Regions from separate parts of the Brachybacterium atlanticum genome, predicted to be linked through region 1. Evidence: predicted binding sites of a transcription regulator. Region 1 holds the regulator's gene; the other holds the start of a gene.

Evidence for each region. The regulator HspR, encoded in region 1, represses chaperone genes until heat shock. The targets are predictions, from matches to a motif close to AAGTTGAGTCNNNNNGACTCAACTT.
Region 2: the regulator HspR is predicted to act here: its motif matches at 1,491-1,515, upstream of dnaK (molecular chaperone DnaK).

The regions. Positions count from the first base shown of each region.
Region 1 is NZ_JAKJJW010000024.1:37,126-52,316, reverse strand. Features, by position in the region: gene L3K22_RS12020 (DnaJ C-terminal domain-containing protein) at 1-884, shown strand, start outside; gene L3K22_RS12015 (heat shock protein transcriptional repressor HspR) at 1,000-1,440, shown strand; gene L3K22_RS12010 (glycosyltransferase) at 1,531-2,715, opposite strand; gene L3K22_RS12005 (TVP38/TMEM64 family protein) at 2,729-3,520, opposite strand; gene L3K22_RS12000 (glycosyltransferase) at 3,517-4,755, opposite strand; gene L3K22_RS11995 (YbhB/YbcL family Raf kinase inhibitor-like protein) at 4,963-5,469, opposite strand; gene L3K22_RS11990 (carboxylate--amine ligase) at 5,531-6,805, opposite strand; gene L3K22_RS11985 (carboxylate--amine ligase) at 6,892-8,151, opposite strand; gene L3K22_RS11980 (glycoside hydrolase family 13 protein) at 8,284-9,984, opposite strand; gene L3K22_RS11975 (glycoside hydrolase family 13 protein) at 10,058-12,097, opposite strand; gene L3K22_RS11970 (sugar ABC transporter permease) at 12,111-13,013, opposite strand; gene L3K22_RS11965 (ABC transporter permease subunit) at 13,028-14,608, opposite strand; gene L3K22_RS11960 (sugar ABC transporter substrate-binding protein) at 14,742-15,191, opposite strand, start outside.
Region 2 is NZ_JAKJJW010000025.1:1,090-16,280, forward strand. Features, by position in the region: gene dnaK (molecular chaperone DnaK) at 1-1,422, opposite strand, end outside; gene nhaA (Na+/H+ antiporter NhaA) at 2,211-4,055, shown strand; gene L3K22_RS12045 (helix-turn-helix transcriptional regulator) at 4,266-5,117, opposite strand; gene hxlB (6-phospho-3-hexuloisomerase) at 5,210-5,782, shown strand; gene hxlA (3-hexulose-6-phosphate synthase) at 5,836-6,459, shown strand; gene L3K22_RS12060 (alcohol dehydrogenase catalytic domain-containing protein) at 6,725-7,918, opposite strand; gene L3K22_RS12065 (excinuclease ABC subunit UvrA) at 8,144-10,822, shown strand; gene L3K22_RS12070 (DJ-1/PfpI family protein) at 11,612-11,947, shown strand; gene L3K22_RS12075 (IS481 family transposase) at 12,043-13,044, shown strand; gene L3K22_RS16750 (hypothetical protein) at 13,398-13,895, shown strand; gene L3K22_RS16755 (hypothetical protein) at 13,892-14,164, shown strand; gene L3K22_RS12085 (MmcQ/YjbR family DNA-binding protein) at 14,176-14,595, shown strand; gene L3K22_RS12090 (endonuclease/exonuclease/phosphatase family protein) at 14,592-15,191, shown strand, end outside.

The DNA.
Region 1 (15,191 bases):
ACCCCGACGACCCCGCGGCGGAGGAGACGTTCAAGGAGATCGGCGAGGCCTACTCGGTCCTCAACGATCCCGAGCAGCGCGAGCAGTACGACGCGATCCGCGCCATGGGCGCCGGCGGCGCCCGCTTCTCCGCCGGGCAGGGCGGCCCCGGGGCCGCCGGCTTCGAGGACATCTTCTCCTCCATGTTCGGCGCCGGTCAGGGTGCCCCAGGCGGCTACGCCGCAGGCGGCGGAGGCGGCGCGAACCCCGACCTCGACGACCTGCTGAAGATGTTCGGCGGCCAGGCCGGCGGCGGCTTCGGCGGCGGGGGACCGGCCGGCTTCCAGCCCGGCCCCTCCAAGGGCCAGGACATCTCGGCCCGCACGAGGATCAGCTTCCGCGACGCGGCGCTGGGCACCGAGATCCGGCTGACCGTGGACGGGAGGACCGTCACCGCCCGCATCCCCGCGGGCGTCCACGACGGGCAGAAGATCCGCCTGCGCGGCAAGGGCCGGCCCGGCCCCGGCGGCGGCCCGGCAGGAGACCTGCTGCTCACGCTGGACGTCGAGGAGCACCCCGTGTGGAGCGCCGACGGCGCGAACCTGAAGATCACGGTGCCCGTCTCCTTCGACGAGGCCGTGCTGGGCGCCACCGTGTCCGTCCCGCTGCTTGACGGTGGCACCGTGTCGGTGAAGGTCCCCGCGGGCACTCCGTCCGGCCGTACCCTGCGCGTGCGCGGCAAGGGGCTCGTGACCTCCAAGCGCACCGGCGACCTCCACGTCACCGTCCAGGTCGCGGTCCCCTCGCACGTCGAGGGGAAGGCGAAGAAGGCCGTGGAGGACCTCCGCGAGGCGCTCAAGGACGAGGACCCGCGCGCCGGGCTCGCCGCGGCCGCCGCCAGCTGACCGGAGCCGAACGGGCCGGACGGAGGTCTCCGGCCGGTCCGTTCGGAGATCGGCGCCGCCCGCCGCCGCGCCCGTCCCGACGCGTCGATCCCCGCATCCCGGAAGGAGCTCTCCGATGGCCCCCTCGTCCCGTCTCGACGAGCGCGTGCCGGTCTTCGCCATCTCGGTCGCTGCCGAGCTCTCCGGCCTGCACCCCCAGACCCTGCGCCAGTACGACCGGCTCGGCCTGGTCGTCCCGCAGCGCACCCGCGGCCGGGGACGCCGCTACAGCGCGCGCGACGTGATGCGGCTGCGGGAGATCCAGGCGCTGTCCCAGGACCAGGGAGTCAACCTCGCCGGCATCAAGCGGATCCTCGAGCTGCAGGACGAGGTCCAGACCCTCCAGGACCAGCTGCAGCGCGTGCGTGAGACCCTCGAGTCGATGAGCCCCGCGCAGCGCCGCGTGTTCACCGCCGACCGCGACGGGGAGATCAGCGCTCTGCGCCGCGGCGAGCGTCCCCGCCGCAGCTCCGGCAGCGGCGCGCTCGTCGTCTGGCGGCCGGGCCACCGGCGCTGAGCCGCAGGCGCCGAGCCTCCATCGCCTGCACCGAGCGAGCGGCCGACGACGCAGGGCCGAGGCCGGCACCCGCGCCCGGGCGGCCCGGCCTCAGCCGTCCCTCCCGGCAGCAGGCCGGTGCGGCTGCGCCCCGACCTCCTCGTACAGCGCCCCGAGCGTCCGCGCGATCTGCTGGATGTCCACGCTCTCGGCCGCCTCGCGTCCCGCGCGGCGGAGGTCGGTGAGCTCCCCGTCCAGCAGCGCAGCGAGCTTCTCCGCCGCGCGCCCCGGGAAGCCGGGGCCGTCGCCCGCGACCTGGTGCGTGAGCACCCCGTCGGGCATCCCGTCGCGGTAGATCGGGATCGCGCGCACCAGCGCGGGCACCTCGCAGGCCAGCGCCTCCCACAGCACGATCCCCTCGGTCTCCTCCTTGGTGAGGAAGCAGAAGACGTCCGCCCCGCAGTACGCCTCGCGCACCTGCTCCGCCTGCACGTAGCCGGGGAAGAGGGCGTTCGGCGGCGCGGAGGCCAGCGCCCGCTCGACGTCACGGGTGAGCATGGGGGGATCGGTGCGGCCGTACCAGACGAAGGTCACCTCCGGCAGCAGTCTCGCCACCTCCACCCAGTCGAGGATCCCCTTGCGCACCAGCTGCATCCCGACGCTGACCGCCACGCGCGCCTCCGGACCGAGGCCCAGCTGCTCGCGCAGCCGCCGTCGCGCTCCCGGATCGGGGCGGAAGAAGGTCGTGTCCACGCCGTTGGAGAGCACCCGCACCGGGGCGCGCAGGCCGTACTCCGGCCGGGAGATGAGCCCGCGCGAGTACTCGCTCGGGGTGACCACGAGGTCGCCGCGGCGGTACAGGTGCGCGATCCAGCGACGGAACAGCGGCGCGACGCGGTTCGCCCCGGGGAAGGAGTCGCGGAAGTCCTCCTCGGTCGAGTGCGCCCACATCAGCACCGGGCGACGCCACAGCCGCGCCCAGTGCGCGAGCAGCGGCGTGTCCGGGAACGGGGTGTTCAGGTGCACCACGTCGAAGGGGCGCAGGGGGTTGGTGACCACCTCGTGGCCGAGTGCCCGCACGGCCATCTCCTGATGGCGGATCGCGGCGCCGATCCCGGACTCCTTCGCCAGCGAGGCGAGACCGCGCGGCAGCAGCACGCGCAGCGGCTCGTCGCCGCGCACCCCGCGGCGGGGAGGGCGTCCTGGGAGGACGGTGCGGGCGATGCGGTCCAATCGGCGGCCGGCCGCCTCGAGGGGCCGGCGGCGGCGCCTCGCGGCGCGGGAGCTCATGAGCATCGGGGAGTACTCCTCACCAGGGAAGGAAGCGCAGCAGCAGCGCGCTCACGCCGAGGCCGTAGGCGATCAGCGCCCACGGCTTGCACAGCAGGATTATCGCGACGTAGGTGCGCCACGTCATGCGGGTGGTGCCCGCGATGTAGCACAGCAGGTCGTCGGGTGCGACGGGCAGCGCGATCGCGAGCGCGAAGGCGCGGGTGAAGTGCGCGCTGCGCGTCCAGCCCAGGAGCTTCTCCACCGTGCGCGGACGGAACATCCGCTGGATGAGGCCCAGGCCCACGTGCCGCGCGATCAGGAAGTTCAGCAGGGAGCCCGAGCACACGGCGAGGTAGTTCAGCACGGTCCCCTCGACGGCACCGAAGAGCACCGGGCCCGCGATCACCAGCAGGCCGCCGGGGACGATGGGGAAGACGACCGAGGCGGCGGAGACCACGAAGAAGGCGAGCGGACCCCAGGCGCCGAGCGAGTCGATGAAGGCCTGCAGGTTCGTCAGCGAGCGCAGCACCCCCGTGTCGAGCCCCCAGACCACCAGCGCGATGGAGAGGCCGAGGCCGAGCAGCGGGGAGAGCCGGGCGGCGATCCGCAGCGGGTCCCGTCGGATCCCCGCCTCCCGGCCGCCGGTCCCGGAGATCCGGTCGGCGCCGGGCCGGGGCGGGGCGGCCGGGGCCTGCACCGCACCCGGGCGGGAGACGGGTGCGGGGAACGGCCGGCCGGTGAGGTCACGGTCGGCGACGCGGCGTGAAGGGGTCGCCGGGCGCGTCGGTGCGGTGCGGATCGCGGGGATCGTCCCGGTCGTGGTGCTCATGCGGTCACGACCGGGTGCGGGATGATCCGGGCGGGCCTGCGGCGCAGGCTCTGGCGGTACACCTCGAGCACGTGCCGACCGAAGTCCTGCGCCCCGCAGGTGGCCTGCGCGTGCTCACGGGCCGCGGTCGCCATCTCCTCGCGTCGGCGCGGGCCGTCCAGCAGCGTGGACAGGTGGGCGGAGAACTGCTCGGCGTCCTCGTACTGCCAGCCCGTGCGCCCCTCGATGACCACGCTCGCCAGCGACGGGTCGCGGCGGCACAGCAGCGGCAGCCCGGAGGCGAGCGCCTCGATGAAGGTCAGGCCCTGGGTCTCGCTGAGGGAGGCGCTGACGAACAGCTCGCCGATCCGGTACCAGCGCTGCACCTCGGCGGGATCCGCGACGCCCGCGAAGCGGACCCGGTCGGCGATCCCGAGTGCCCGGGAGTGGGCCTCGAGCTCGGGGCGGTAGGGCCCGTCGCCGACGAGCACGAGCACCGTGTCCGCCCGGTCCGCGGCCGCGACCATGTCGAGGACCTCCTCGAGGTTCTTCTCCTTGGCCAGGCGCGAGACGGAGACGAGCACCCGCTGCTCGGGGGCGATGCCGAGCCCGCGGCGCAGCGACCGGACGTCCTCGTGCTCGGCCTCGCTCGCGGCGGGGCGGAAGCGCTCGAGGTCCAGGCCCGTCGGCACGACGTGCACGGGGGAGCGGACCCCGTAGCCGGTGAGGATCCGCTGGACCTTCGCGGTGGGGACCACGACGGCGTCCGTCCCCGCCAGGACCCGGCGGGAGAAGGTCTCCACGACCTTCCTTCCGACGGAGCGGCTGGGGGAGTAGTAGTGCGTGTAGTCCTCGTAGATCGTGTGGTAGGTGTGCACCAGCGGCACGGCGAGGGTGCGGGCGATGCGGCGCGCCCACACGTGGGTCGAGAACTCGCACTGGGAGTGGACGACGTCCGGTCGCCAGCGCAGGATCTCGCGCAGCACGCGGCGGCTGGCGGGCATGCCGATCCGGGCGCGGTCGTAGACCATCGAGGCGGAGACCGAGCCGATGCGGTAGACGCCCTGCTCGCTGCGGGTGCGGATGCCCTGGGACAGCGTCAGCACCCGCACGTCGCAGCCGAGGGCGAGCAGCTCGCGGCGCAGGGTCTGGACCGAGGCGACCACCCCGTTGACCACCGGCTCCCACCAGTCGGTGGTGAGGAGCACTCGCAGGGGACGGGTCGGCTCGGCGTCCTGACGGGGGCTCGGGCGCATCCTGGTCACGTTCACCCCTCGAGGTTCGCACGTGGTCGCGCCGAGCGCCTCCGCCGAGCGGAGGAGAGGGGTCAGACCGTGGTCTGATCCTGCCTCCGACGCCTGGTCGTGCCTGGTCCTCGTGCTCATGCTCCGAGCCTATGACCGGTGCCCAGGGGCCAGAACCGGGCGCGCCCGACGCGTCGCGGAGAGTTTCCCCCTAGTGCGTCAGCCCGTCACCTGGTAGCGGGCCGTGAGCGACGTCGACGCCAGCTGCTGGGTGAAGATCGCGAAGCGCGCCTGGACGTTGGCGGCCCCGTGCTCGACGCCGAGGGTCTCCACCGGCAGGGCGTGGACCGAGAACTGGTAGCGGTGCGGGGCACCGGCGGGCGGCTCCGGCCCGTCGTAGCCGACGTTCCCGAAGTCGTTCACGGCCTGGCGGATCGGCGAGCCGGCGTCCTCGCGGGCCACGCCCTGCGGCAGCGACGCGGCAGTGGCAGGGATGTCCCAGGCGACCCAGTGCCAGAACCCGGAGCCCGTCGGGGCGTCCGGGTCATAGCAGGTGACCGCGAAGGACCGCGTCCCCTCGGGAGCATCGCTCCATGCGAGATCGGGGGAGAGGTTCTGCCCGCCGAGGGCCTCGACGAGCTGCGGCGGGGCGACCTCCGTCCCGTCCGGCGTGGCGGAGGAGTGCAGGCTGAAGGTCTCGTCGGATTCGGTGACGTTCTCGCTCATGCCGGTCAGCCTAGGCAGGGCGCGCGGAGAAGTCGACCGGACCGCGCCGGTCTCCCGCCCCTCAGAAGCCGTCGGCCGAGGGGCGCGGGTAGTGCTGGAGGAACTTCTTGACCTGGTTCATCTTCGCGGCGAGCACGTAGAAGCGGCGCTTCGCTCCCTCGACCCCGTAGGCGAGCGGGTGCACGGTGCGGCGCTTCCCGATCTCCCGCACCCGGGTGCGCAGGTCCGGGTCGATGATGTAGCGGCGCAGCAGCGGCCACGGCACGATCGAGTAGAGGATCTCCTCGCGCGGCACCAGCCGCTCCATCTCGCGCTGCTCGACGAGGTCCGCCACCACGGGCAGCGCGACGTTCGCCCCGGCCGCGGTCATGTAGTAGTTGTTCCGGCCGATGCGGGGGTTGACCTCGAAGAACTTCCCGACCCCGTCGCGGGGATCGATCTTCACGTCGAAGTTGGCGTAGCCGCGGTACCCGGCGTGGTGCAGGAAGCGCACCGACTGCTCGAACACCTCCGGCAGGTCGGTCGTGAACATCGCCGCCGGGTTCCCCAGTGCGCCGGGGGTGTGCTCCTCGAGGAGCACCTGCGCCCCGCCGAGCAGGGTGACCCGGCCCTGGGTGTCGACATAGGCGGTCACCGACAGCATCGAGGTGTCGTCGCCGGGGATCATCTCCTGGACCACGAAGCGGTCCTGATAGCCGGCCTCCGTGAGACGGCCGACGAGGTCGAGCAGCTGGGCGCGGTCCTCGATCTCGAAGACCTTCCGCTTGCCGGGGAAGGAGACGGCGTTGTACGCGGAGGAGCGGGAGGCCTTGGCGACCACGGGCCAGCCGAGGTCCAGCTCCGGCACCTCCGGCGCCGTGCCGCCCTCGAAGTCGAGCACGACGGTGCGCGGGGTGGCCACGCCGATCTCGGAGCACATCTGGGAGAAGGTCGCCTTGTCCGCGACGGCCTCGAGCACGTCGTCGTCCAGCAGCGGCAGGTGGAAGAGCTCGCCGAGCTCGTCCCGGTGCGCGGCCAGCAGCGCGACCAGGAAGTCCGCGTTCGCCAGCAGCACCGGGCGGGTACCGCCGGGGCGGGCGGCCTTGTCGCGGCCCACCTGCAGCAGCGCCGCGACCATGTCCTCCTCGGAGGCGGCCATGCCCAGCTCCACGGTCGTCAGGATCGAGGAGTCCGCGACGGGGCCGGCGACCTTCCGGGTCACGACCGTCGAGGTGATCCCGTACTTCTCGTGGAAGGCGCGGGCCAGGGCGTAGATGCCGATGTCGCCGCCGAGCAGCACCAGGTCCACCTCCGGGGTCGACACGGCGGTGCAGGGGCGGGGCGGGGTGTCGGGCATCAGAGGGGTCCTTGTCGGTCGTGCGCGGTGCGGGAGGGGTGAAGCGGTGGGATCGGGGAGCGGCGGGACGTGCCGGGCCCGGACGCTCAGAAGCCGGTGTCGGTGGGGCGCGGGTACACGGCGCGGTACTTGCGCACGAAGTTCAGGCCGGAGACGACCGAGTAGGCGCGCATCCACAGGCCCTCAGGACGGTACCGGAAGGGGTTGCGCAGCCCGCGCCGCGCCACACCTCGGACGTGCTCGCGCAGGGCGGGATCGCGCACATAGGAGAGCACGAGCCGCAGCGGCAGGATCGTGTAGAGGATCGGCCGGGTGACGCGCACCTGCGCGATGTCCCGGCCGTGCACCCGGTCCTCTACCACGTGCCGCGCCACCGGCTCGCCCGCGGCGGTGACGTAGTAGTTGTTCCGGCCGATGCGGGGGTTGATCTCGAAGAAGCACTCCCGGCCGGTGCGCGGGTCGACCTTCACGTCGAAGTTCGCGAAGCCCACGTAGTCCACATGGTCCAGGAAGCGCTCCGCGGCGGCGGTGAGGCTCGGGAAGTCGCCGGTGACCATTGCGGCGGGCCGGCCGAGCGCCTCGGGGGTGTGCTCGCCCAGCAGCACCTGCGCCGCGCACAGCAGCGTCACCCTCCCGCGGCTGGAGCGGTAGGCGGTGATCGAGCGCTGCGCGGTGTCGTCCCCCTCGATCAGCTCCTGGAACAGGAAGCGCCCGGTGAAGCCGGCCTCGTGCAGGGATCGCACGAGGGCCTGCTGCTCCTCCGCGGACTCGAGGAAGAACACCTTCTTCTTCCCGGGGAAGTCGACGTGGTGGTACTCGGCGGTGTTCGCGGCCTTGCCGACCACGGGATAGGACCATGGCAGCTCCTCGTGCCCGTTCCAGTCCGGCTCCCCGGCCCGGGAGAAGTCGACGATGACGGTGGGGACCGTGTCGATGCCGAGCTCCTCGCAGATCTCCGCGAACTCGGCCTTGTCCGCCAGGCGCGACAGCAGCTGGGCGTCGACCTGCGCGAGCAGGTAGTGCGGCTCCAGATCGGCGCGGAAGCGATCGATCAGCTCGATGAGGGAGTCCGCGTTGGTCAGCAGCAGCGCCGGCCGGCCGGCGGGGCGCTGGGCGGCCAGGTCGATCAGCGCATCGCGCAGGTCCTCGTCGCTCGCGTCGGCGCCGAGGGTGACGAGGTCCGTCGTGACCGTGCGCTCGTTCATCGCCACCGGGGTGCGCACCACGGTGGTGCAGCGCATCCCGTACTGGGCGTGGAAGGCGATGGTGAGGTTCAGGGAGTTCAGGCCGGCGCCGAGGACGACGACGTCGAACCCGGGATCGACCGGGGCGGAGGGCGAGCGCATGAGAGCGATCCTAGCGGGGAGGCGGGCTCCCGCCGCGCAGGGACGGGCCCTGCGCGGCCGGACGTGAGCACCGCGACTCACCGGCGATCCGCCGGCGGCGTCAGTGCTGCTCCTCCCCGGCGCAGCGGCGGCTCAGCGCCGACGCAGCCACACGGCGGCGTCGGCCGGGAGCCGGCCGGGCACGGGCTCGGCGGAGCCGACCAGCACCTCCGCGTCCGCGAGGTCGAGGCCGTCCGGTCCGGCGGGCAGGGGCAGCTCCTGCTCCGAGGTGTTCACCAGCACCACCACCTCGCCGCGCACCAGGCCCAGCAGGCCCTCGGGCAGGTCCTCGAGGAACTCCACCGGGGCGTCCGAGCGGCCCAGCCCGTGCTCCCTGCGCAGCGTGATCGCGGCGCGGTACATCTCCAGCGTCGACCCGGGCACGCCCTCCTGCGCATCCGCCGCCAGCCCCCCGAACTCCTCCGGCTGCGGCAGCCAGCTCTCGCCGGTGGGGGAGAAGCCGTACGCCGGGGCGTCCGCCCGCCAGGGCAGCGGCACGCGGCAGCCGTCGCGGCCGGGCACGCCGGCCCGAAGATGGGCGGGGTCCTCGCGCAGCGCGTCGGGGATCTCCGCGACCTCCGGCAGGCCCAGCTCCTCGCCCTGGTACAGGTAGGCGGCGCCCGGCAGGGACAGCATCAGCAGCGTCGCCGCGCGGGCGCGGGCCAGGCCCAGCGCCGTGTCCGGCGTCTCCTCGCGCCCCAGCCCCTCGCCGAAGCGGTAGCCGGGCGGGAAGCCGTAGCGGGTGGCGTGCCGGATCACGTCGTGGTTGGACAGCACCCAGGTGGTGGGCGCGCCCACGGCATCGGCCAGGGCCAGCGGCTTCTCGATCGCCGCCCGCATCGTCTCCACGCCCCAGGTGGCCTGGAGGAACCCGAAGTTGAAGGACTGGTGCGCCTCCTCGGGGCCGATGTACAGCGGCAGCCGGTGCTCGGGGATCCAGGCCTCCAGCACCATCATCCGCTCGCCCTCATAGGAGTCCAGGATCGGCCGCCACTCGCGGTAGATCTCCAGCACCCCGTCGTTGTCGAAGTAGATCGGCACCTCGCCCTCGGGGATGTCCAGCAGCCCCTCGGCGTTGACGGCGGCGTCCGGCAGCCCCTCGGGCTTGACCATCCCGTGGGCGACGTCCACGCGGAACCCGTCGGCCCCGCGATCCAGCCAGAACCGCAGCACATCCCGGAACAGGGCGTGCACGCGCGGGTTCTGCCAGTTCCAGTCCGGCTGGGAGGTGTCGAAGATGTGCAGGTACCACTGCCCGGGCGTGCCGTCCGCCTCGGTGACGCGGGTCCAGGCCTCGCCGTGGAAGATCGAGGTCCAGTTGTTCGGCGGCAGCTCGCCGTGCTCACCCCGGCCATCGGCGAACACGTACATGTCCCGCTCGGGGGAGCCGGGCCCGGCCGCCAGCGCCTGCTGGAACAGCTCGTGCTCGCTCGAGGAGTGGTTGGGGACGATGTCCACGATCACCTTCAGGCCCATCGCATGGGCGGAGGCGATGAGCTCGTCGGCATCGGCGAGCGAGCCGAAGCGCGGGTCCACGTCGCAGTAGTCGGCCACGTCGTAGCCGCCGTCGCGCTGCGGGGAGGTGTAGAAGGGCGAGAGCCAGAGGGCGTCCACGCCGAGCTCGCGCAGGTAGGGCAGGCGGGAGGTGACGCCGGGCAGGTCGCCCATGCCGTCGCCGTCCGCATCGGCGAAGGAGCGGGGATACACCTGGTAGACCACGGCGTCGCGCCACCATTCGGGGGCGCCGGCCTCCGGCTGCGCGGTCGCGCGGGCAGGCGAGGGGGTGATGGTCATGGTGTCCTTCCGATGGGGGCGGTGCGGGGCGCCGGGCCGACGGGGAGTGCCGGCCCGGAGGATTCGTGGAGTCTCAGACAGAGGTCGGTTCCGTGGCCGGTTCCGTGGTCGGCTCAGCAGCCAGCACGGTGGCGCCGGCCGCGGTGGCCTGCAGGTGCAGCAGCGGTCCGTCCGCGGCGGCGGTGGCGCCGCCGACGGCCGCCAGGGGATGGGCACCGGTCACGCCGGGCAGGGACCGCAGGTCCAAGGTGACGGGATCGTGGGCGTCCCGGGCCAGGTGCACGATGATGTCGCCGTCCGGGTGGGTGCGCACGAGCACAAGGGCGTCGTCCCCGGTGTGCAGCCAGCGCAGGCCGCCGCGGCGCAGGGCCGGGCGCTCGCGGCGCAGGCCCAGCAGGGTGCGGGTGGCCTCCAGCACCTCGGCATCGACCGGAAGATCTGCGTCCCCGGGATCACCCGCCTGCTCGGAGAGGGCGTCGATGGCGGCCCAGGGCATCGGGGTGCGGGCGTGCTCCCCGGTGAGGCCCTCGGCGCCGAGCTCGTCCCCGGCGAAGACGGTGGGCACCCCGGGAAGGGCCGCCAGGGCGGCGACGGAGGTGAGCTGGCGGCCGCGCTCGCCGACCACGGTGCGGGTGCGGGGCGTGTCGTGGCTGGAGAGCTGGTTCTGGGAGTGGAGGCGGGAGGGCCAGGGCATCTGCGCGTTGTAGTCGCGCAGGCTGCGGGAGACGGCACCGCCGGGCAGCCGCGGCGTCGTCATGGGCAGTCCCAGCCAGTTCAGGGCGCTGCCGGGCTCGGCCAGCCAGGCCCACAGGGGCCGGGTGAAGCCGGTGTAGTTCATGGTGCCGTGCCAGCCGTCGCCGTCCAGGTCCCCGGTGGCGTCGTGGCCGTGCTCGGCGACCAGCCAGGTGTCCCGGCCGGTGCGGGCGCGGACCCGGCGCAGGGTGCCACGCATCTCGCGGGCCACCTCGCGGGTGAGGTCCACCGCACCGTGGCGGCCGGTCATGTTGGCCACGTCGATGCGCCAGCCGTCGGCGAGCACGGGCTCGTCGAGGAATCGCGCGGTCACGGAGCCCTCGCCGCGCGTGAGGCGGGCGCGCAGGGCGGCGCTGCGCTGGTCGAGCTTGGGCAGGCTCGGCACGTCCAGCCAGCTCACGTAGCGGTCCGGGTGCTCGGTGAACAGGTAGTACCCGGCCTCTTCGCTCCCGGCATCGGCCTGGGCGGCGCGGAACCACTCGTGGGTGTCCCCGGTGTGGTTGGTGGTCAGGTCCAGCACCAGGCGCATACCGCGCGCGTGCAGCGCCTTCGAGAGCCGCACCAGGGCCTCCTCGCCGCCGAGCAGCGGATCGACCGCCTCGAAGGTGGAGGCGTCGTAGCGGTGCACGGAGCCGGCGGGGAAGATCGGGGTGAGGTAGACGGTGTCAGCGCCGAGGGAGGCGATGTGGTCCAGGCGCTCGATGATCCCGTCGAGGTCGCCGCCGTAGTACTGGGCGCCGGTGAGGTCGCCGCGCACGGCGGGCTCCTCGTCCCAGCGCATCGGCACCGCCCAGGCGGGCAGGTCCTCCGGGACGGGGCGGCCCTCGGCGTCCTCGGGGATGCGGGAGCTGCGGGCGAAGCGGTCGGGGAAGACCTGGTAGACGATCGCGTCGTCCACCCAGTCCGGGGCCGGCTCGTGCGCGACCAGGCGGAAGTCGGTGGCGTCGGAGACGTCCCAGGGCACCAGGCCGGCGGCGGTGAGCCAGGCGTAGGTGGGGACCGGGGCGCCGGAGGCGGTGCGGGCACCGGGCTCGGCGAGCACGGCGACGCGGTAGGGCACGACCGGGTTCGCGACGGTCAGGGTCGCTTCCCACCAGGTGCCGGTGCCGTCGGACGCGGAACGCGGGGTGAGGTCCCCGGTGAGGATCTCCCCGTCCACCACGGACCGCAGGGCCAGGGTGCGGGCCGGATAGGCGGCGGGCACCCAGACCCGCAGCGTGGCCTCCTGGCCGAGGCCCGCCCGCGGACCCGGCACGAAGGACGGGCCGGAGTCGTGGTGGGGCTGCTCGGTCAGGGGCACGCCGCTGGGCTCGATCGCGGGATCGACCGGCTGCGGGGCGGGGGAGGGGAGATCGCTCATCGGGAGGGTCCGTTCAGCCCTTCACGGCGCCGGCGGTGGAGCCGCCGACGATGTAGCGCTGCAGGAACTGGTACAGGATGATCACCGGCACCATGATCATCACCGAGCCGGCGGCGAAGACGCCCAGGTTGTTGGAGCGGTCGCCCTCGAGCATCCCGTACAGGCCCACGGCCAGGGTCTTGGTGTCGTTGCTGGTCAGGAAGATCGAGCCCAGCAGGAACTCGGAGAGCACACCCACCAGGGCCAGCAGGATGGTGGTGGCCAGGATCGGGGTGAGGGTGGGCAGCAGGATCTTGGTGAACACCTGCCAGTGGGAGCAGCCGTCGATGATGGCGGCCTCGTCCAGCTCCTTGGGCACGGTGTCGAAGAAGCCCTTGATCAGCCACACCTGGCCGAGCGAGCCGCCCAGCAGCACGATGATGTAGCCCGGCAGCGAGTCCAGACCCAGGAAGGGGATCGCCTTGCCCAGCCCGGAGACCATCGAGTAGACCGCGATCATCGCCAGGAACGCCGGGAACATCATCACCAGCAGCAGCGAGAGCAGGCCGATGCGGCGACCGGCGAATCGCAGGCGGCTGAAGGCGTAGGCGGCCAGGGTGGAGAGGAACACCTGCACCAGGGCGACGGTGCCGCACACGATGATCGTGTTCACGTACCAGCGCAGGAAGGGCCCGCGATCGCCCGCGATCAGGGACTCGTAGTGCACCAGGGAGAAGGCCTTGGGGATCAGGCCGGAGCTGGAGACGGTGCCCAGCGGGTTCACCGAGGCGGAGATGATGAACAGGATGGGGAACACCGCGAAGGCGACGGCGAGGATGCCGACGACGTGGCGCCACCCGACCTCGGCCATCCAGCGGCCGAAGGGCATCCGCCGCTGCGCGGTGACGGAGGTCTGCTGCGAAGTCTGCGTGCTCATGATCGGGCCGCCTCTCAGTTGACGTCTTCGAGGACGCTGGTGAACCGGAACTGGATCGCCGCGAGCACGCCGGTCAGCGCGAACAGGGCGACGGAGACGGCGGAGGCGAAGCCGAAGTCGGCCCCCGAGCCGCCGAAGGCGATGCGGTAGATCATCGAGATCAGGATGTCGGTGCCGCCGCGGGTGTACTCGCCCGGCAGGAACGGACCGCCCTCGGTGAGCAGCTCGATCGCGTTGAAGTTGTTGAAGTTGAAGGCGAAGGACGCCACCAGCAGCGGGGCCACGGCCACCAGCAGCAGCGGGGTCACCACCTTCACCGTGGTCTGGAAGCGGCTGGCGCCGTCGATGCGGGCCGCCTCCATCACGTCACCGGGGATCGCCTGCAGGGCGCCGGTGGAGACGATGAACATGTAGGGGAAGCCCATCCACAGGTTCGTCAGCAGGACCGCGACCTTGGCCATCGTCGGATCGCCCAGCCAGTTCACGTTGATGCCGAGGGTGGTGTTGATCAGGCCGAAATCCTGGTTGTAGAAGTTCGACCACACCAGCAGGGCGATGAAGCCCGGCACTGCGTAGGGCATCAGTAGGATCGAGCGGTACAGGCGGCGGCCCTTCAGCCGCTCGTCGTTGAGGATCAGCGCCAGGGCGAAGCCGACCACGAAGGTCAGCGCCACCGAGCCGAGGGCGAAGACCAGGGTCCAGACGAAGGCGGCGAGGAACTGGCGGGCGATGTTGGAGTCGGTGAACAGGCGCTGGTAGTTGGACCAGCCCACGTTCTGCAGCCAGGACTGGCTGAAGGCGCGCTCGCCGTTCTCGTTCACGAAGTACTCGGAGTCGCCCACGGTGCCGACCGCGTAGACCGCGCCCGTCTGGGTGTCGGTGATGGTGTCGGCGGCCTCGTCGTAGGTCAGCAGGGTGGTGCCCACGTAGGCCTGATTGGCGCCCTGCACCCGCACCGCGGAGTTCTCGTCGACGGGGACGGCGACCTCCTGCAGCGCGTTGTAGGCGTCGTTGACCTCGCGCGCCTCGAGGATCGTGTAGCCGGAGGCCTCGGTGACGTAGTTGTTCTCGACGGTGACGTCGGCGGCGGGCACCTGGGCCAGCTCGGTCTCCTCGTCGCCGGAGTAGACGACGCCGGTGGCGGGGTCCACCAGGAACAGGGTGAAGGGGCCCTCGACGGGGTCGCCCTGGGTGGCGACCGACATGTTGTACCAGGTGGAGTCGTCGGTCTGGACCACCGAATTGGCGATGATCGAGTTGACCGCCTGCTCCTTGGTGCCGCGGGTGCCGTCGCCGTAGTTGGTGAAGGAGTAGCCCACCGTGAGGATGATCGGGGTGATCAGGAAGACCGCGAGGAAGAAGGTGCCGGGGAAGAGGTACTTCCCGGGGATGAAGCGCTTCGTGGAGTAGATGACGAAGATCGCGATCGCGGCCAGGACCATCACGGCCAGCCACAGCCACTGCTGCTGCTGGATCATCAGCGGCACGGTGAAGGCGGTGACGGCGAGGACGGCGCCGAGGACGATGATGCGCACCAGGACCGCGGGGATCGAGGTGCTGCGCTCGCGGTGCACGGGCGGCAGGGGGCTGGACATGGCGACGGTGCCTTTCACGGGGTGGCGGGTGTGACCGGGCAGGTCGGTCGGACGGGGTGCGACGCCGTGATGTCGCACCCCGTCCGGGGGAGCCGGGGGAGCGGGCGTGCTGCCCGCTCCATGGCGGAGAGGGTCAGCCGATCTGGCTGGAGATCTGCTCGCCGGCGGAGGTCATGGTCGACTCGGCGTCCGCGCCGCCGACCAGGTTGGCCTCGGCCTGACCGAGCGGTTCCCAGATGGCGGCCATCTCGGGGATGGCGGGCATCGGGGAGGCGTCCCCGGCGTACTCGGCGATCTTCACGATCTCGGGGTAGTCGGCCGAGAGCTTCTCCTGCAGCTCGAGGTTCACCGGGGGCAGCTCGTTGCCGGCGAACATCGCCTCGGCGATGTCGGGGGAGGAGACCACGTCGGTGGCGAACTGCTGGGCGAAGCCCTGGTTGGCGCCGCTGGAGGCGACGAAGAAGGCGTTGACGCCGGCGAAGGGGACCGCCGGGTCCATGCCCTCGAAGCCGGGGACCTGGCTCATGGTGAAGTCGACCTCCGCGGTGCGGATGTCGGCCAGCGCCCAGGGGCCCGAGATCAG
Region 2 (15,191 bases), on a different contig from region 1:
CTGCTCGTTGCCGGTGCCGCGGTCCTTCGCGGTCACGTGCACGATGCCGTTGGAGTCGATGTCGAAGGTGACCTCGATCTGCGGCATGCCGCGCGGGGCCGGGGCGATGCCGGTCAGCTCGAAGGTGCCGAGCATCTTGTTGTCCCGGGTGAACTGGCGCTCGCCCTGGAAGACCTGGATCGCGACGGAGGGCTGGTTGTCCTCGGCGGTGGAGAAGACCTCGGAGGTCTTGGTCGGGATGGCCGCGTTGCGCTCGATGAGCTTGGTCATCACGCCGCCCTTGGTCTCGATGCCCAGGGAGAGCGGGGTGACGTCCATGAGCAGGACGTCCTTGCGCTCGCCCTTGATGACCGCGGCCTGGAGAGCGGCGCCGACGGCGACGACCTCGTCCGGGTTCACCGACTTGTTGGGCTCCTTGCCACCGGTGAGCTCCTTGACGACCTCGGTCACCGCGGGCATGCGGGTCGAGCCGCCCACGAGGACCACGTGGTCGATGTCGGAGACCTTGATCCCGGCGTCCTTGATGACCTGGTGGAAGGGGGCCTTCGTGCGCTCGAGCAGATCGGAGGTCATGTCCTCGAACTGCGCGCGGCTCAGCTTCTCGTCCAGGTGCAGCGGGCCGTTCTCGGTCATGGAGAGGTACTGCAGGGAGATGGTGGTGGAGGTGGAGGAGCTCAGCTCCTTCTTCGCCTGCTCGGCGGCCTCCTTGAGGCGCTGCAGGGCGATGCGGTCCTTGCCCAGGTCCACGCCCTCCTTGTTCTTCACCTGCGAGATCAGCCAGTCGACGATCTTCTGGTCCCAGTCGTCGCCGCCGAGGCGGTTGTCGCCGGCGGTGGCCTGGACCTGGATGGTCGAGCCCTCCTCGTCCTTGCTCACCTCGAGCAGGGAGACGTCGAAGGTGCCGCCGCCGAGGTCGAAGACCAGGATCTGCTCGTCGTCGTTGCCCTTCTCGAGGCCGTAGGCCAGGGCCGCGGCGGTGGGCTCGTTGATGATGCGCAGGACGTTCAGACCCGCGATCGTGCCGGCGTCCTTGGTGGCCTGACGCTCGGAGTCCGAGAAGTAGGCCGGGACGGTGATGACCGCGTCGGTCACGGACTCACCCAGGTAGGACTCGGCGTCCTTCTTGAGCTTGCCGAGGATGCGGGCCGAGATCTCCTGCGGGGTGTACTTCTTGTCGTCGATCTCCGCGCTCCAGTCGGTGCCCATGTGGCGCTTGACGGAGGAGATGGTGCGGTCGACGTTGGTGACGGCCTGGCGCTTGGCGACCTCGCCGACGAGCACCTCGCCCTGCTTGGAGAAGGCGACGACCGACGGGGTGGTGCGGGAGCCCTCGGCGTTCGCGATGACGGTGGGCTGGCCGCCCTCGAGGACGGCGACGGCGGAGTTGGTGGTGCCGAGATCGATTCCGACGACACGGGACATGGGTGCCTGCCTTTCTGCGACGGATGCGCCGCACGGGATCTTCGCTGCCGACCAGCGGCCGACGGCAAGACTTGAGCTGTACGGACTCAAGTAGAGAACCCGAGATCGACGATGTCAATCTCAGCAGCTCCATTCTTGAGTGCACCCGACTCAACTCTGATCCGATCAGGTTCATTCCCGGTGTAACAGGGTGTGATGCAGGCCACATCCATACGTCCTCGACAAGGTGGCAGTGATCTCACCGATCTGTCTCTGGCGTGACCGGATCGCGGAGCCTGTCCTGGACCGGGGCATCGATGGCGGTGCGGGCTGCGATACGGGCCCGACGCCTCCAGGCCCGGCAGCTCCGCCCAGCCCTCGCCTCTCATCACGTCGCCGAACACCAGGATCGCTGGTTGCGCGGGTCGAGCTCGCCGCGCAGAGAACTGAGACCGGGCGGAGCGTCTCCTGGTCCTCGCACAGCTGCTCGTTCTCAGCCTTCGATCGCTTGACCTCGGCAGTCCCTGCGCTGGTGACACCCGGACGAGTCCCGTGGTCGACATCGTCCTGCGCCGGACAGCGCCGCACGGCCCCCACGGGACGCCGTCCTGCCGAGCGGTCGCGACCGCTGCGGCGAGGTGGGAGGGGAACTCCCGCGGGAGCTCTCGCACGAGCCGCACGCACCTCGCGCGCATCTGGGGATCGATCTCCCACGGCCGCCCGTCCACCCCCTCGGACCCGAACAGCAGCGGCATCGGACCCGGTCCGACCCAGTGGCGTCGGCCAGCACGCTCAGGCAGAATCCCGCCGTGCCCCACTCAACCTCGCCCTCGCGCGGAATAGCCGGAAGGCTCCGCACGGAGTCGGGCTCGGCCGTCCTGCTCATCGTCGTCACAGCCTTCGCTCTCCTCTGGGCGAACTCGCCGCTGTCCTCTTCCTATGTCGAGCTGTGGCAACAGAGCGTCGGGATCGACGTCGGCCCGTTCGGCCTGCATCTGGATCTGCACCACTGGATCAACGACGGACTGATGGTCGTGTTCTTCTTCGTCGTGGGTCTCGAGGTGCGCCAGGAGTTCGCACACGGGGCTCTGCGGGACAGCAGTCGCGCCCGTCTGGCGGCCATCGCGGGCGTCGCGGGTGTGGCGTTGCCCGCGCTGATGTACGTCCTGGTCGTCGGCGCGTCCGGTGGCGAGGGGCTTCGCGGATGGGGGGCGGTCGTCGGAACGGACACGGCGTTCATGCTCGGTGCTCTCGCGATCGTCGGCCCCCGGCTTTCCGGGCAGCTGCGCGTCTTCCTCCTGACCCTCACGGTGGTCGACGACTTCCTTGCGGTGACGATCATCGGGGTGTTCTACAGCGACGAGATCCGACCCGTCCCGCTGCTGGTCGCTCTCGGCTGCCTCGTCGCCCTGTGGTTGCTGGGCCGTTCCCGGCAGTGGAGTGCCGCTCCGTACGTGGGGATCGTCATCGTGCTGTGGCTGGCGACTCTGTCCTCCGGCATCCACGCCTCGCTGACGGGCATGATCGCCGGCCTTCTGATCCCCGCCTACCCGACGCAACGGCACAAGGTGGTCGCCGCCCGACAGCTGTTCCGCGACTTCTGGCAATCCCCGAGCGCTTCCTCGGCGCGTGCCGTCGGACGGGGACTGTCCAAGGGCGTGTCGGTCAACGAGCGGTTGCACGAGTACCTCCGTCTCCCCACGGCGTTGCTTGTCGTGCCGATCTTCGCTCTGGCCAATGCCGGGGTCGACCTGGGCGGTGGGGTGGTGGCCGACTCGCTGGGCTCGCCTGTGACGTGGGGCGTCATCGCGGGGCTCGTGCTCGGCAAGCTCCTCGGAATCGGGATCGCGACGCTCCTCGCCGTTCGGATGGGCGCAGGCCGACTGCCGGAGGGGGTCGGAATGGGCAGCGTGTTCGGCGGGGCAGCACTTTCGGGCATCGGTTTCACCGTGTCGCTGCTGGTCATCAGCCTCGCTTTCGACTCCTCCTCGGATCTGGGGCGCCAGGCGACGCTGGGCGTGCTCGTGGCGATGGTGCTCGCCACTGTTCTGGGCTGGTTGATCTTCAAGGTCGCGGCCCGTCGGTGGGGAGAGGAGACGGCGGATCTCCCGATGACGCTCGACTCTCCGGTGGACCCCGAGGTGGATCACATCCGCGGACCGGAGGACGCCCGGCTCACCCTCGTGGAGTTCGTGGACTTCGAGTGCGAGTACTGCGCGCACGCCACTGGCTCATGGGAAGACCTGCACGGACGCTTCGGTGACGATCTGCGCTACGTCGTGCGGCATCTGCCTCACCATCCTCACGGCCCCCTCGCCGCACGGGCCGCCGAGGCGGCCGCGAAGCAGCAGATGTTCTGGCCGTGGCTCGACTTCGTGTTCACTCGGCAGGACGCGCTGGAGAGGGAAGATCTCATCGGCTACGCGGCTGAGCTGGGCCTCGATGTCGAGGCGTTCATCGAGGATCTCGACAGCGACGAGGTTGCCGCGAGGGTGCAGCGGGACATCGCGAGCGCGGAGGCGAGCGGCGCCAAGATGACCCCGACGTTCTTCATCGATGGTTGTCGGATGGTGGGCAGCTATGACGCGCGCTCACTGACCGAGATGCTGGAATCCAGCCGTCGCGGGGGCCGCACCCAGGCGGCGAGGGCCTGAAGCCGATCCGCGAACCCGGAACACGGTGGGACGCGGGCCGTGCCGGCGCGTAACAGTCACAGCTGAGCGTTCAGCGGTTTCGCGTCGGGCGGGTCCTGGACGGCGTGCGGCATCGCCTTCACCGCCGGCCATCAGCTCTTCGAGGTCACGGCCATGAGGCTCGCAGCGCAGCGAGTCCTACACCGCTGCCGACGTCCGGACCGAGCCCTGCTATCGAGTCCGGGCGCTCGGAGAGTGCGCATCATGGGAGTGAGCGATGCTTGCGAGCTCGGCGCGCGTGCGGGCGCCGTATTTCCGCAGCAAGTTGGCCACGTGGTACTTCACGGTGTTGGCCGTGATCCCGAGCTGGTCGCCGATGCGCTGGTTCGAGATCCCGGTTGCGACCAGGCGCAGCACCTGCTTCTCGCGGTCGGTGAGTTCCTCGGCGCCCTCCACGGTGAGAGCTGCGCTGGGTGGGTCCAGCGGGATCTCGATCCGCAGCGTCGTCCCCCAGCCCGGGGTCGTCTCCACGTCCATGGTTCCGTCGAGCGCCGCCACTCGCTCCACGATCGGACGCAGTGTGTCGTCGTGCGCTGTCACCGCGATTCCCCCGTCGTCACGGACCTCCATCAGCAGGTTGCGGCCATCGCAGTCCCAGCCGATCCGGGCGCGTGCAGCGTCCGCGCGGTCCATGAGCGAGAGCACTGCTGTGCGGGAGATGGCGCGGGCTTCCCGAGCGACCGGGCCCGGCAGCGCCCGTCCTCGCGCAGGAGGCTCTGCGAACTGGACCTGCAGCGGCCCGGAGCGGATCAGAGGACGCAGTTCGGTGCGCAGGCGCGAGAATGCCTCGGCTACCGGCTCGAGCACGCTCTCCTGCTGCTCATGGATCGAACGAGCACGGATGAGTGCGGAGGAGGCGATCTCCGTGGCCTCCCTGCGCGCGGCCGCATCCGCGAGTCGGCCGGAGCGGAGCACGGCAAGGATCGATTCGAGGGTGATCGCATGTTGATCAGCCTGCTCGGTCAGGGCACGGTCCCTCGACACGGAGCGGGCACGTTCCAGCGGGGTCGGGAGGTCGCTCACTCCGCTACTCTAGCCCGACCTGGGAGGCCCACCCGATCGAACGGGGCACCCCGCTCATCGGGCAGCAGTGGACCACCGCAGACCGGCCCAGGATGGTCGGCATGGAAGAACGAAGCATCCAGGATTCGCTGACGCGGATCGTCGACGAGATCGAGGGGACAGCTGCCCTGCCCGACGCGCCCGCGCTCGCGGCCGCCGTCGAGCTGACAGCGGACGCCCGGCGGGTCTTCGTCCACGGCGCCGGACGCTCCGGGCTCGCGCTGCGGATGACAGCCATGCGCCTCATGCACCTCGGGCTGCAGGTCCACGTCGTCGGTGAGACGACGACCCCGGCGATCGGAGAGGGCGATCTGCTCCTGACCGCCAGCGGTTCCGGCACGACCTCGGGAGTGGTGAGCGCGGCCGAGACGGCGCGATCCGTCGGTGCCCGCGTCATCGGGATCACGACCGACCCCGAGTCACCGCTTGCTCAGCTGTCCCACGCTGTCCTGGTCATCCGTGCGGCGACGAAGACGGACCGGTCGGAGCAGCAGTCGGCCCAGTACGCCGGCAGCCTGTTCGAGCAGCTCCTCGTCCTCGTCGGCGACGCTCTCTTCGACGTCCTGTGGCAGAAGAGCGGACAGAGTGCGGATGCGCTCTGGCCCCGTCATGCCAACCTCGAATGACCTTTCTTCCCCGTTCCCTCATCGACACCACCACGAGAAAGAGACACCCTGACATGCGACTGCAGTTCGCCATGGACACCCTGACCACCGAGTCCGCCCTCGACCTCGCCGCGAAGGCCGCACCCCACGTCGACATCCTCGAGCTCGGCACCCCTCTGATCAAGAGCGAGGGCCTCGCGGCGATCACGGCGGTCAAGGCCGCCCACCCCGACAAGACCGTCTTCGCCGATCTCAAGACCATGGATGCCGGCGAGCTGGAAGCTGACATCGCCTTCTCCGCCGGAGCGGATCTGGTCACCGTGCTCGGCGTCGCCGGTGACAGCACGATCGCCGGCGCGGTCGCCGCGGCGACCAAGCACGGCAAGGGCGTCGTCGTCGATCTGATCGGTGTGGCCGACAAGGCCGCACGGGCCCGAGAGGTCGTCGCCCTCGGCGCCGTGTTCGTGGAGATGCACGCCGGCCTCGACGAGCAGGCGGAGGACGGCTACAGCCTCGACGCCCTGCTCGCCGCCGGCGAGGCCGCCGAGGTCCCGTTCTCCGTCGCCGGCGGCGTCAGTGCGGACTCTGTCGAGGCCGTCCAGCGGGCGGGAGCAGACGTAGCCGTCGCGGGCAGCGCCATCTACAGCGCATCGGACGTCGCCGCCGCGGCCGCCGCCATCCGCTCCGCCATCCGGTGACCACCGCCCACCGCATGCCGTGGTGAGGGGGCAGGAGACGGCACGCCCGGACCCTGTCCCCTCCCACCGGGTGCGGTGGACTGATGCCGCAGTCGATCCCCGCGTGGCGCAGAGCGTCACGTGATCCTCCTCCCGCAGGGCGTGCCGAGGCGTGCCCGCGCCCGGGCATCGTCCAGGACGGGATCGGCGACGGATCCGTGCACAGAGCCGGCCCGCGACCGCCGCTGGAGCGACGATCGCGGGCCGGGTGCATGACGGCCCGGGATCAGGCGGGGATCATGCCGTGGGGATCGATGATGAACTTCTCCGAGACACCGGCATCGAACTTCGCGTAGGCGTCGGGGGCCTCGTCGAGGCTGATGACCTTGGTGTTGAGCATGTCGCTGAGGTAGGGCATGCGGTCCCACAGGATCGACATCATCAGTTCACGGTTGTAGTGCATGATCGGGGCCTGGCCGCCGGAGATCCGAGGCGACTTGATCCACGCCTTGCCGAAGTCGAGCGAGAAGGTGCCCTCCTGCTCGGCCTTGGACGAGGCCAGCGGGTCGGGGCCGTAGATGCCGACGATGCCGGTGGCGCCGCCTGCGCGGGTGGCGTCCATGACCTGGTTGATGGCGTGGGCCGGGTTCATGTCCTCGGCCTCGCGGCCGATCCCGTGGGCTTCGTTGCCGACGTAGTCGACGGCGCAGTCCACCATGGGTTCGCCGAGGATGGCCTCGATCTGATCGGTCAGCGGCACGTCCTGGTTGAGGTCGATGGTCTCGCAGCCGTTGTTCTTCACCAGGTCCAGCCGGTCCTGGTGGTAGTCACCGACGATGATGCAGGAAGCGCCCAGGAGCCGGGCTGCTGCGGCGCCGCAGCGACCGACGGGTCCGGCGCCGGCGATGTAGACGGTCGAGCCGGGCTTGGCCCCGGCCTCCATGAGGCCGTGGAACGCGGTGGGCAGGATGTCCGAGAGCAGGGCGAGGTCACGGATCTTCTCCATGGCCTGGTCCTTGTCCGGGAAGCGGAGCAGCTGGAAGTCGGCGTAGGGGACGAACAGGTACTCCGCCTGCCCACCCTGGAAGTCGCCCAGGTTGAACCCGTAGGCGCCGCAGGCCGCGTCGGGGTTCACGGTCTCGCACGCCTCGGTGTGGCGGGCGCGGCAGTTGCGGCATCGGCCGCAGGCGACGTTGAAGGGGACCGAGACCAGGTCGCCTTCGGAGAGGAACTCGACGTCGGGGCCGACCTCGAGGACTTCTCCGGTCATCTCGTGGCCCACGACCATGCCCTGGGGGACGGGGAAGGACCCGCGGTAGATGTGCAGGTCGGAACCGCAGATGTTGGTGGCGACGATCTTGAGGATGACTCCGTGCGGGGCGCTCTTACCGTTCGGCATCTCGAGCTTCGGGAAGTCGAGGGACTCGACGCGCATGTCCTTGACGTTCTGGAACACGACGGCGCGGTTGCTGCTTGCCATGACGTTCTCCTCCAGTTGGGGATGGCCCGGTCGCGGATGTGCCACGGTTCTATGGATGCCCGTCGCCCGCGACCTCGGCTCTCTTCGAGCATAGGGCAGAACGAACCTCGCCCTTCACCGAGGTGCCCGTCGCGGCCGCGGCGATAGGCGCCACGGGCGGGTGGACCGTGGAGGACTGGGGCATGCACCGACCGATCGGTGGAACGCGTTGCTAGTCTCGCCGGCATGGTCGAAGCACGCAGGTCCGCATCGTCGGACTCCTCACCCGTTCAGCCCGACGTGCAGGTTCTCGGCGCGCGCGAGCACAACCTCCAGGACATCGACCTGACGGTGCCCCGCGACGCGCTGGTGGTGTTCACCGGCGTCTCCGGCTCGGGGAAGTCCTCGCTGGCCTTCGGAACCCTGTTCGCGGAGTCCCAGCGCCGCTACCTCGAGTCCGTCGCTCCCTACGCCCGTCGCCTCATCGACCAGGCGGGCGTCCCGGACGTCGACTCCATCACGGGCATGCCGCCGGCCGTCGCTCTTCAGCAGCAGCGCGGGGGCCGCAGCGCGCGGTCCTCGGTGGGCAGCATCACCACGCTCTCCTCGCTGGTGCGCATGCTCTACTCCCGGGCCGGCCACTACCCCGAAGATCAGCCGATGCTCTATGCCGAGGACTTCTCCGCCAACACGGTGCAGGGCGCATGCCCGGAGTGCCACGGCATCGGCCGGGTGTACGAGGTCACCGAGGACACGATGGTGCCGGACCCGTCGCTGACGATCCGCGAGCGGGCCATCGCCTCCTGGCCGACGGCCTGGCACGGTCATCAGCTGCGCGATGTCCTCGTCGCGCTCGGCTACGACGTCGATGTGCCCTGGAAGGATCTGCCGAAGGAGGATCGGGACTGGATCCTCTTTACGGACGAGACGCCGTACGTCCCGGTCCACTCGCGGCTCACACTCTCCGAGGCCCGGGCCGCGACCGCGTCGGACGTCGAACCGAGCTACTCGGGCACCTTCGTCGGCGCGCGTCGGTACGTGCTCGACACGTTCGCGAACACCAAGAGCGAGTCGATGAAGCGACGCGTGGCGGAGTTCCTCTCGGTCGCTCCCTGCCCTGCCTGCCACGGGAAGCGACTGAAGCCGGAGGCCCTGTCCGTGACGTTCGAGGGTCTCGACGTCGCAGATCTCTCCGCTCTGCCGCTCGCGGAGCTCTCCACGCTGATCGACCAGGCGGTCGAACGGGCCACCGGCGCTCTCGACGGGGCCGAGTCGGCGGGCCGCACAGGTGGCCAGGCTGTCCGACGCGACGCCGGGCAGCGGATCGACGCCGGAGGATCCGCACCCGCGGCGGTCGAGGACGCGCGCATGTCGCCTGATCGCTCGGTCGAGAAGCTGGCCGCGACTGCGCGATTGGGCGCGGAGCTCGTCAACAGACTGCGGCCGATCATCGATCTGGGTCTGGGGTACCTCTCCCTGGGCCGCACCACCCCCACCCTCTCCGGCGGCGAGCTGCAGCGACTGCGACTCGCGCCCCAGCTGACCTCTGAGCTGTTCGGTGTGGTCTATGTGCTCGATGAGCCGTCCGCGGGTCTCCATCCGCAGGACGTCAGCGCTCTGCTCGGCATCCTCGACGGGCTCAAGCACCGGGGCAACAGCCTGTTCGTGGTGGAGCATTCGGTGGACGTGATGCGGCACGCCGACTGGCTGGTCGACATCGGGCCCGGCGCGGGTGAGCGCGGCGGGCGTGTCGTCTACAGCGGGCCCTTCGAAGGGCTGGCCGAGGTCGAGGAGTCCGTGACCCGCGGCTACGTCTTCGGGGGCAGCGGACTGCCCCGCCGGACGCCTCGCGAGCCGCAGGGATGGCTGAGGCTCGAGCACGTCACGCGCAACAACCTGCGCGACGTGACGATCTCCTTCCCGCTCGGGGTGTTCACCGCCGTCACCGGAGTGTCGGGATCAGGCAAGTCCAGCCTGGTCAGCCAGGCACTGCCTGCGCTGCTCGGCGAACGGCAGGGACGAGCAGACCAGGCGGAGGACGCCGCCCCCGCCGAAGGGGACGAGCTCCTGCTGTCGGACGAGCCCGACGAGCTCGAGGGAGCGATCCGCGGCGACGTCGCCGGGGTGCGCCGCGTCGTGAGCATCGACCAGAAGCCCATCGGTCGCACCCCACGCTCGAACGTCGCCACCTATACGGGCCTGTTCGACCACGTGAGGAGAAGGTTCGCGGAGACGCCCGAGGCTCGCGCTCGCGGGTACAAGGCGGGCAGATTCTCCTTCAACGTCACCGGCGGTCGCTGCCCTACCTGCAAGGGCGAAGGATCCGTCATGGTGGAGCTGCTCTTCCTCCCCTCGGTCTACACCGAGTGCCCTGACTGCCACGGCACCCGCTACCAGTCCAGCACGTTGGAGATCGCCTGGCGCGGCCGCAACATCGCGGAGATCCTCGCCATGAGCGTCGAGGAGGCCCACGACTTCTTCCACGGCGAGTTCGACATCATGCGGTCGCTCGCGGCACTGGTCGACGTCGGCCTCGGATATCTCCGTCTCGGACAGCCGGCCACCGAGTTGTCCGGAGGTGAGGCGCAGCGGGTGAAGCTCGCCTCCGAGCTCCAACGATCCCAGGGCGGGGACACCCTCTACGTCCTGGACGAGCCGACGTCCGGGCTGCACAGCGCCGATTCCGACCGGCTCGTGACGCATCTCCAGACCCTCGTGGACGCAGGCAACACCGTCGTCGCGGTCGAGCTCGACATGCGCATCGTCGCCGTGGCCGACCACGTCATCGACCTCGGGCCCGGCGCGGGAGACGATGGCGGCACGGTGGTCGCTTCGGGCACGCCCGCGCAGGTCGCCTCGTCCGGAGCCGGTGCGTCGGCACCGTACCTCGAGGCCGCGCTCCAGGAGGCCACCTCCCGGATGTGAGAGTCGGAAGGCTGCGACGAGGGCGAAGACCTCGCGCAGAGAGCGCACCTGACGAGCAGGCTGCCTCGCCAGATCGGGAGCCCGGGCGCATGCCTTCCCAGCGCGGTCAGCAGGCACTCCGCGACTGCCCGACCGCAGACGGACCGGGCAATGGCCTGCGGGCTCGCGGCGGCGAGACTCGAGATCGGACTCGGCGGCGGGGGGCCGAGACGTTGTGAGCTCCCGCCGACGACCGGGACTGCCTGCGGGCCCGCCAGGCCTGGGACGAGATGGTGAACGATGACGTCGAGCTCGCCGACAAGAGGTCGCCATAGCCGTCGACGACTCCACGGCCGATCCCGTGCGTCGTGCCCGACCGGAGATCCGGGGACGGGCCCGAATCGCCGGATGCGGTCGGCGCGGTCCCCCGGCGGCATCGGAGTCGTCGACGTCTTCGCGTCCCGGCGTCCCGGCGCCCAGGCGTCCAGAACGAGATGGCCACGTGCGGCCCGTCCCTGACCAACGAGGTCTAAACTGGAATGCGGGCCCGGCGCTCGCATCCGGCCAGGCCCCGGTGAAGAACGACAACCGTCGATGGCGGCAGGTCATCGTCGACCACAGGGCCGAAGCTTCTTCACCGTCTCCCAGGATCCGGCCCGAGAATCGGCAGCCAACACCTGCCAGCACTCCGATGAGCGCAACGGCGACTGCACGAGAGTCGTCCTGCACCCGAACCACGTTGCCCGGTACGGACAGCGTGCGGCTCGCCCGCACGGGCAGGCCGTCACCTCCCACAGAACGGAGCAGAACATGGCAGACGAATTACGAGGGAAACGGATCGCGATCCTGGCCGCGGACGGCGTCGAGCGCGTGGAGCTCGAACAGCCGCGACAGGCTCTGCAGGACGCCGGGGCCACGACCGTGCTGCTCTCGCTGCACGAGGGCGAGATCAAGGCCCGCGAGAACGACCTGGATGAAGCCGGGACATTCCCGGTCGATGCCCTGGTGAAGTCCGCCTCGGCCGACGAGTACGACGCCCTGCTGCTTCCCGGCGGCACGGTCAACCCCGATCAGCTGCGCGTGGACACCGACGCAGTCGGATTCGTGCGCGACGTCATGGCCGCCGACAGATGTTGCGGGTCATGACGTTGTGGACGCTGGCCGGGGATGAAGGAACGGGCCCCTGACCGGCACGATGGGTGGTGCTGAAGCCGTCCATCTCGCAGGAAGAGACCCGTTCCGTGACCCACCGTAATGCCCCGCTGACCGTGCTCGGAAGACAGCGAGCCGTCGCCCAGGTGATCGAGCGTGGTCGGCCAATCGCGCACGTCGCTGCGGAGTTCCACATCGCCCGCTCGACCCTGTCGAAGTGGGTCGGCCGCTACCGGGAGCATGGCGAGCTCGGCTTGCAGGACCACTCCAGCGCGCCAGCGAACCGACCTACACGGCTCCCGGTCTGGGTGCTCGAGCTGATCGAGTTCTGGCGCCGGAAGAAGAAGTGGTCCGCGCGCCGGATCGCCCGCGAACTCGCCGACGCTCACCAGTACCGCTGCTGCGTGCGGACCGTGACTCGCTGGCTGGACCGGCTCGGATTGAACCGGATCCGAGACATCACCCCGGACGGAGAGAACCTCCGCTCACCAGGGAAGATCATCGCCCGCTATCCCGGGCACATGGTCCACATGGACGTGAAGAAGATCGGCAAGCTCCGCGACGGCGGCGGGTGGTGGGCGCATGGGCGAGGGTCCGTGCAGGACAAGAAGAAGCACTCTCAGCGGATCGGTTACACCTACCTCCACTCGATCATCGACGGGTTCTCCCGCCTGGCCTACACCGAAGCACTCGAGGACGAGACCGCCGCAACGACCATCGCGTTCTTCCACCGCGCCAGGACGTTCTTCACCGCGCACGGCATCACGCGGATCTCCCGTCTGATCACCGACAACGGCAGCAACTACACCGCCAAGGCATTCCGACGGTCAACCAGGGCGTTCATCGGCCGGCACCAGCGCACCCGGATCTACACGCCCCGGCACAACGGGAAGGTCGAGCGCTACCAGCGGCTCATGACCGACGAGTGCCTCTACGCCCGCGCCTACAACTCCGAGAACGAGCGGAGAGACGCGATCAGGATCTGGGTCCACCACTACGACTACCATCGCCCCCACACCGCCTGCAGCGATCAGCCCCCAGCCTCACGACTCCATACCGGCGTCGATAACGTCATGGCCAACTACACCTAGAGCATCAGCATCGATTGACATCGGGGTGCGGCCCCGATCGGCTCCACATCCGTGGCCACGGCTGTGGAGCCGATCCCCGGGCCGTCCCGATCCAGGACCGTGCGAGTTGCGCCGCCCGCTGGCGGCCGATGGTCCCCTCAGCGGGGCACCCAGACCGTCATGCCGCCCCGCTGTCGCATCAGCCCCTCCTCGATGGTCGTCAGGACAGTGCTGCCTCCGTGGCGCCGCGCGCCCTCGACGGGCCGTCGCCCAGGCCCACGGTACCGGCGCGGACCTGCGCGCGCTCGAGGGGTCCCCGGGGGAGCTCGGGGTCGACGCACTCCCGTTCCCGTCGGATCCCTTAGCCTCGCTGCATGTCTCCGACCACCGACCCGTCGGCCCCCGCGCCCCGCCCTGAAGACCACTCCGACGAGCCGCCCTCCTCGAGCCGCTTCCAGCGCCTGGACGGGCAGGCGGTGCGCCGCTCGGCCGCGGCGCTCGAACACCGGATCATGACCCGCTTCCCCGATCGCACTCTGTGGGAGGTGTGCCGGGAGGTGGTGGGGCTCGTGGACGAGATCAACGCCGGCACCGGCATCAGCCGCCGACGGGTGCGGCTCGCCCGACTTCTCTCACGGCTCGCGATGCTCGCGGTCGCGCTGTTCCTCGGCGGGGCTGTCGCGCTCGCGGCGGTGGACCTGTTCGCGGAGCGCGACGTGCTGGGCCCGCTGGACGTGCTCCCGCTGCTCGAGACGATCATCAACGACCTCGTCTTCGGCGGGATCGCGGTGTTCTTCCTGATGCGGATCCCCGAGCGGATGGAGCGGGCGTGCTGCGGATCCTGCACCGCCTTCGCTCCCTGGCCCACGTGATCGACATGCACCAGCTGACCAAGGTGCCCGAACGCCTCGAGCGCGGCTCGCGCGCGGACGGCGGGCTGGACCTGGACCGCACGGAGCTGACCCGCTATCTCGACTTCTGCACGGAGATGCTCTCGCTCGTGGGCAAGAGCGCGGCGCTCTTCGCGGAACACACCACGGACGGGGACGTGCTGGATGCGGTCGAGGGCATCGAGGCGCTCACCTCGGACATGGCCCGCAAGGTGTGGCAGAAGATCGGCATCATCCAGCAGCAGGGATGAGAGAAGAGACGATGGACGGGACCGTCCTGCAGGAGACTGTGCGGGCCCGGGCGCTCGAGCTGCCCGCTGCGGCGTTCGAGATGCCCTTCGGTCCGGGCTCCGAGGTCGCGAAGGTGCTCGGGAAGATGTTCCTGCTGCTCACCGAGGTGAAGGGCGAGCCGATCGTGGTGCTGAAGGCCGAGCCGCGCGACGCGGAGGCGCTCCGGTCGACGCATCCGGAGATCACGCCCGGCTATCACATGAACAAGCGGCACTGGATCACGCTGAGCCCCGGCGGGCTCGAGGCGGAGTTCGTGCGCGAGCTCGTCACGGACTCCTACCTGCTGGTCGTCGAGACGCTGCCGCAGGTGCGGCGGCCGGTGGATCCGCAGACCTTCCTCGCCGCGGAGGGCGGCACCGGCTCCTCCTCGACCGACGGACCGGCGGCATGACGGGTCGTGCGGTCCGCGGCCCGGGCTGGGTGCTGCTGGTGCTGGGGGTGCTCTGCGCCGCGTCGCTGCTCGTGCTGCGGCAGGTCACCGTGATCCACACCTGGCACGGGTACCTCATCGCCGCCGCGTCGTTCATCCCGATGCTCGGGGTCCCGCTGCTGGTCGCCGCGCTCGGACTCGTGCTGCTCCTGCGCGCCCGGTGGCGTCTGCTCGCCGCGACGCTCACCCTCGTGCTCGCAGCGGTGACGGCCTGGCCGATGCTGCCCGGACCGGAGCGGTCGGACACCCCGCAGGTCGCCCCCGAGGGGACGCTCACCGTGCTCTCGTCGAACATCGAGTACGGCGGCGCCGACATCGACGAGATCAGCCGTCTCGCCGAGCAGGGGGTGGACGCGATCGCGCTGCAGGAGGTGACGCCGGAGTTCGAGGAGGCTCTCGAGACGTCGGGCCTGCTGGAGGCCTTCCCGCATCGTGTCGGCACCGCCCGCGACGGCGCGGCCGGGACGATGCTGCTCTCCCGCACCCCGGTCGAGCTGGTCGACTCCACGGCGGGCACCGTCTTCGACAACCTCCTCGCCACCACCACCATCGACGGC